Regions from separate parts of the Aerococcus loyolae genome, predicted to be linked through region 2. Evidence: riboswitches for the same ligand, from Rfam matches in the RefSeq annotation. Region 2 holds a riboswitch; the other holds the start of a gene.
What was found. A riboswitch is a leader RNA that binds a small molecule or an ion and turns the genes downstream of it on or off. The one in region 2 is predicted to bind thiamine pyrophosphate.

Region 1 (3,144 bases), 390 kb from region 2:
AATTGGCCATATTATCTAAGTTAATCCCACCTATGCCGACGATAGGAATATTGACCCCTTGGGCAATCGCTCTCAAGGTGGTCAGACCGGTCCCTTGGGCATTGGCCTTAGATTGAGTCGGATAGAGGGCACCAACTCCCAAATAGTCTGCACCAGCTGCTTGGGCTTTTAGAGCGGTGTCCAGACTCTTAGCCGAAGCCCCGATAATTTTATCCGGGCCGAGCAGTTCTCTAGCCTGGTCGACTGGCAGGTCCTCTTCTCCCACATGGAGACCGTCAGCGTCCACAGCCAGGGCCAGCTCATAGTCATCGTCGATAATAAAAGGCACACCTGCTTCTTGGCAGAGACCTTTAATTCTTTTAGTCAATTCCAGCTTTTCTTCCTGGTCTTTAAAGGGATGGTCCTTCAAACGTAACTGTAAGATCGTGGCCCCGCCCATTAAGACCTCCTTGACTTGCTGGATTAAGTCGTCATGGTCAAAGCGGTCGGGCGTAATAGCATAGACCAATAAATCATTTTTATTGAATGTCATACTTGGCTCTCCTTTCTAATTCTTTGGCCTCTAATAAGGAGACCTGGTCAATCACCCGGTTGGAATAAGTGGCATTACCCTCATAGGGCTGGAGCACTTGAGCAGCGATTTCTCCCGCCACCCCATAGCTAATCATGGCTGCTGTAGCTAGGTAAAAAGGATCCTCATCCGGATTACCGGCTAAAAAGCTAGCTAGGACGCCGCTTAACTGGCAACCTGATCCCGTATAGGAGGCCATCCAGGGGTGACCATTTTTAATGATTGCCAGCCGTTCGCCGTCAGTCACTAAGTCAATCGGACCTGACATGGCTAGGATAATCTCTTTTTCTTGGGCATAAGCTTTAAAGTCCGGAGCAAAATCAGCCAAATTAGCTAAGGTCACCTCGTCTCCAGGACCCAGGTCGACCCCAGATCCTTGGCTTTTTTCAAAGAGGAGGCTACGAATTTCCGAAGCATTCCCCTTCACCGCCGTCACTAGACCCCGGTCAATCAGATCCTGACAGAGCTTTAATTTAGACGGCATAGCTGAAACCCCCACTGGGTCTAAGACCACGGGATGGTGGTCATTTTTTGCTGTGGTGGCGAGGTCCAACAATTCCTGATTAGGTCTGGGGCTAGCAGCATTTAGGAGCAAAAGGTCAGCCGACTTGACCACATCCTGGCTATTAGGTAATTTATCGGTCATCACGGGACGCCCGCCACTGGCCAAAATCACATTGGCCACATCATGGATGGTGACATAATTATTTAAGACTTGGATCAGCGGGGCCTTGGCCTTGACCTGCTGACTATATTTCGCAAAGGGAATGCTTGTTTTTTTAGACATTTACTCATCTCTCTTATTCTGTTTAGACTGCATATTTTACCTGCAGGTCTTTTACTTCTAGACAGAAAAAAAGCCCTGCAAAGTATACTCCACTGAGTGCACTTTGCAGGACTTCTTATCGTTAGGGTTTAGCCAAAGCTTGGCTGTGCCTTATAACGATATTTGAATTCTCACATCCCTACGCAAGTTTTAACTTTCTCAGGTTCAAAGAGTCCAGGTTTCCACCTATCTCAGCAAAAGCACCTCTTGTGAGTACTTTCTAACTATAGCAGAAACCGCTTACCTATTCAAGGCCGAGCGCTTATGCCCCCCTTTGAAAGCTGGGAGAAATAAAAAACGGTTCTTTGTCAAATCGTGTTGATGAGAATTTATATAATTAATGTCATATCAGAACTGGTATGACATTTTTTAATATTTGCCGATCAAAGAAAAATGGGGACGATTAAAAGACCTCTTATTTCTTGTTTTTTCGCCATAGGCGAAAATAAAGAGTAAGAAAGCAATATCATAAATAATGAATAAGTATCACAAAGACTATGCTGCTTCTGAAAAAGTGAGAGGCCGAGGTTGAAAATCATTACATACCAATCGAGAGGCCATTATTATACGTATTCTTAAATGATCAAAACGACGATACCCATATCCTGTGCGCTTAATCAGTTTCGTTTTATTGTTCATTCCTTCTATTGGACCGTTAGATAAAGTATACGTTAAAGCTGTACAAATACCTTCTTGATATCTTTCTAACGTTTGAAAAATGGTTCGTACTCTACGTGGAAATGTGTATTTCTTGACTTCAATAAGCAAGTCTCTAAAGGACTGAATATCATGGGTATAAATACTATATTTTAGGCGATTAACGTAAGTATAGGTGCGCGATAATTCGGGAGATAAATTGGTGAGGTAATCAACAATCATCTGTTCTGAAACGAGACCGTCAAAAAGTCGATGAGTATATAAGTTTTTAAAGTCAAGTTCCCATTCATTTTTTAAAGGCAACTTCCATAGCTGCTTTAATTTGCGATAATCACGTGGTGATTGATAGCGAATCTGATTCATTAGCTGAATACGTACGGAATTGATGGCCAAATTGAGATGTTGAATGACATGAAAACGGTCAAATAGAATTTTTGCATTGGGAAAACAAGCGCGGATGACTTCGATATACGGGCTATACATATCAATTGTAACGATTTTGACGGCTTGACGACTTTGGTAAGAAAAACGCATAAAGTAGTGGATTAATTCGCTCTTTTGTCGATTTTCAACAATATCAATTAACCGATGGTTCACTGGATCAATAAAAATAAAGCTCATCGCACCACTGACATTTTTCACTGATTTAAATTCATCAAAAGAAAGGTACTGGGGCAAATAATTAAATTTAGGAAGTAATGCTTTTCCTCTTTCTTCTAGAAGTCGAATCACCGTCGATACGGAAACATTGTGTTGTTTACCAATAAGAGTCATCGCTATCGTCTCACTGAGAGCAAAAGTGATTGCATTTTTTAGCGTGTTAGAAATATAACAATTAGCAGTGACTATGGGAGTTTTAGCATTAAAAGTCCTTTGGCAGTGTTTACAAAAGAAACGTTGCTTTTTAAGACGCAAAGTAACGGGTTGCCCATCATTAATGGTTGTTAGTAAGATATCGCTTGAATAAGAACCATTTTTAACGATATCAGCTTGTGATTCGTTGATATGGCCGCAATGGGAACAGTGAGAAGGTTGGTTAGTTAAGTTCCCAAAAATAACCTTATGAACGATATTGCCTTTCTTTTCCTCC
Region 2 (3,144 bases):
CGTCACCACTGCAAATGTTACCACTAGGTCAGATATCCCCATGGCAAAGACTTTACTGATAGAATCCTTGATGTCACGGTAAACTAACTTATAGCCCACCATCGACCCCACTAGAATTTGCATCAGTACCATCAGTGATTGATAGACCTTGGTTGAAATTAATTCAGGGCTTAAAAGATTTAGCCCGTGCTCTCCAAGAAACATGGCCACAATCAACCAGCCAATGATGGCTGGGAATTTGATTTTCTTAGCTAGTTCTCCAGCGAAATAAGCAATAACCATTGCCAGTAAGAAACGAAGAACAAACACATTGAACACTCCTTTCCAATATTTTTACTTAAATCCTCTATTACTTATTGGTCTTTAATGCCTTCTCACTTTAGGTGAAAAGTATAGTTCATAATTTCACATACTTATCTAAAAAAATAGAGAAAGCTTTCAGCTAGGCTTTAACTTTAGTTATCCTTTTCACAAAATATTATAGCAAACGCTTTCTTATTAAAGTGTTTGCGCGCCAACAATTCCATAAAATCTTTCTTTTTTATCAAAAACAAGTCACAGCCAATAAAAAAAGACCCCCCCTCAAAGGACGTCTCAAAATAATAATTCCATCTAATCAATCGTTAAAATAGCCTTTTAATCTTCTGGGTTTAAGAGTCGGGGGGCATTATTAAATAACAAGGCCACCACTAAAGCCCCTACTAACCAGGTGAAGAAACCAGTAGGTACATTGACAATGGTCGTATACCACCATGCATTCATCCCTTCTGGCGCATAAGAAGACCAAAAGGCATAGCCGGCGAACCAATGGATAAAGTATTGGGCAACCATCCCAATAAAGGTCGCTGAAAAGATACCAATCCATAGGCCTTTTTTATCCCCTTTTAAGCTTGCACTCTTCACACGATTAGCAAAGACTCCAGTTAGACCGGCTAACATAAAGGCGAAGAAGTATTCAAGGAAGACTTGGAAGGGCGTTAGAATCGTGGCTTGACCAGTGATTAATTGCAAGAGCCCAAATAGAAAGCCGGCAGCAAAACCGCTCTTTATCCCCCGTCTTAAGGAGATCAAGTAAATAGGAATAACTCCTAAGTTCACCCCAATACCGACTCCATTGGTTGTCGGTAAAAGACCTAATAAATATGCCAATACCGCTACCATAGCAATTTCCAATAAAATCCTTACTTGTTTACTTTGTCCCATAATAATTAAATCCTTTCTTAGCACAAAAACAGGTAAGAGAAAATGCCTCTTACCTGTTTTTCGTGCACTTTCTTCCGCTAGTATTACCTAGTCTCAAGTTCAAAGGGTCTGTAAATTACATCTCAGCCATAAAGGCTCCCCTAGTACCAATTATTTAATTATATATACTGCATCCTTACTGTCGAGTTCCCGCATCTTCACCCGAATTTTCTCTTGCCGGGAAGTGGGAATATTTTTACCAACAATATCCGCTCGAATCGGTAATTCCCGGTGGCCCCGGTCAATGAGCGTCACTAAAGAGATCTTACTTGGGCGCCCATGATCCATCAAGGCATCCATGGTCGCCCGAATGGTCCGACCGGTCATGAGCACATCATCACAGATAAAGATATGTTTACCATTCACATCAAAATCCAGCTGGGATAAGTCTTTGATCAGCTTATCCTTTTCCTGGTCGAGGTCATCACGATAAGCGCGGACGTCTAATTCCCCATAAAAGACATCAGCCTCTTCTAACTGGTTGATGCGGTCCTTAATCCGGTTAGCAATAATGGCTCCCCGGGTTTTAATCCCCACGATGGCTAAATTAGCGGTACCATGGTTGCGTTCCAAAATCTCATAACTCATTCGCGTTAAGGCGCGCTTCATTTCTGCTTCGTTGAGAAGCTCGACTTCTGTTGCCAAGGCATCTCCCCCTTATCCTTTATTCTACTCATCATTGTAGCGAAATATTGTGAAGTCTGCAATTATTTCTTAACCTTGACCATCGTCAGGGGGGATTGCGCTTGCTTAATCCCCCAGGGTCAAGTATGCTTATAGCACATTAAGCGGAGGTAAATCATGTTAAATGCCGATTATTATTATCTAAAAATGAAAACCCACTACTTAAGCTTGCCCTATTCCGGCAAGAAGCGGCGGGTACGGGTCCTACTCCCTAAAAATTACCAGCAGGAATCCGTCTCCTACCCGGTCGTTTATATGCATGACGGACAAAATGTTTTTTATAGTAAGGAGTCTTTCCTCGGTTATTCCTGGAAGGTCATCCCCACCCTCAAGCGTAACCCCGATTTACCCAAGATGATTGTGGTCGGCATTGACAACGACCCTCAAACTCGGGCGGATGATTATAATGCTTGGAGCTTCGAAAACCCTAGCGACCCTAAGGAAAGACCCTTAGGCGGCTTAGGCAATGATTTTAGTGACTTCATCATGAAGGTGGTTAAACCCTTTATCGATACTACCTATCGGACTAAAACCGATAAAAAGCATACGGCCATGATTGGGTCTTCTTTTGGAGCCAATATCACCGCCTATATGGGGGTTAAATATGCCGATCAAATTGGCCGCTTGGGAATTTTTTCCCTAGCCCAGTGGATAGTCCAAGAACCCTTTGACCGCTATCTCAAGTCACAAGACTTAGACCCCGAGCAAAAAATCTACCTCCAAGTCGGCACCAAAGAAGGCGATGATACCGACCGTCTCTTTATCCCAGGCAATATGGCCCAAGCCTATATCGACGCTTCCCTCCACTACCAGGCCTTGCTTATAGCAGGAGGTATCCCGGTAGAAAATATTGACTTCAACATCTATGTGGATGAAGAGCATAATGAATTTTACTGGGCCAAACACCTCCCCGACTGCCTCCGCTTTCTCAGTAGCGGCTGGTGAAGGTATGAAAACGTTTTAAAAATTATTTTTAGGCTTTTCCGACTAAACTGCTCACAAATTCTGATATAATCATCCTTATAAGAGTTGTTGTGAGGAGGATATGCCATGAAGTTATTTTTCACCCAGAAAGCCATACAACAGTTACAAAGCTTAGATCGTTTCCATAATATTTGCCTAACAACTTCCGATGAAACCGGTCATACCAGCCACCGAGCCTATCGTAGTCTCGTCTTACAAACCAATGCGCCGAGTTTTGAAGGCTTTGATGAGGTC

Region 1: another riboswitch for thiamine pyrophosphate. It lies ahead of CJ190_RS00325 (hydroxyethylthiazole kinase); the one in region 2 lies ahead of thiT (energy-coupled thiamine transporter ThiT).

The regions. Positions count from the first base shown of each region.
Region 1 covers NZ_CP126958.1:67,020-70,163, reverse strand. Annotated here, with positions in the region: gene thiD (bifunctional hydroxymethylpyrimidine kinase/phosphomethylpyrimidine kinase) at 1-532, opposite strand, end outside; gene CJ190_RS00325 (hydroxyethylthiazole kinase) at 519-1,358, opposite strand; TPP riboswitch at 1,517-1,615, opposite strand; gene CJ190_RS00320 (ISL3 family transposase) at 1,893-3,144, opposite strand, start outside.
Region 2 covers NZ_CP126958.1:456,198-459,341, reverse strand. Annotated here, with positions in the region: gene CJ190_RS02050 (cation:proton antiporter) at 1-309, opposite strand, end outside; gene thiT (energy-coupled thiamine transporter ThiT) at 637-1,203, opposite strand; TPP riboswitch at 1,256-1,355, opposite strand; gene pyrR (bifunctional pyr operon transcriptional regulator/uracil phosphoribosyltransferase PyrR) at 1,354-1,887, opposite strand; gene CJ190_RS02035 (alpha/beta hydrolase) at 2,044-2,871, shown strand; gene CJ190_RS02030 (iron-sulfur cluster biosynthesis family protein) at 2,977-3,144, shown strand, end outside.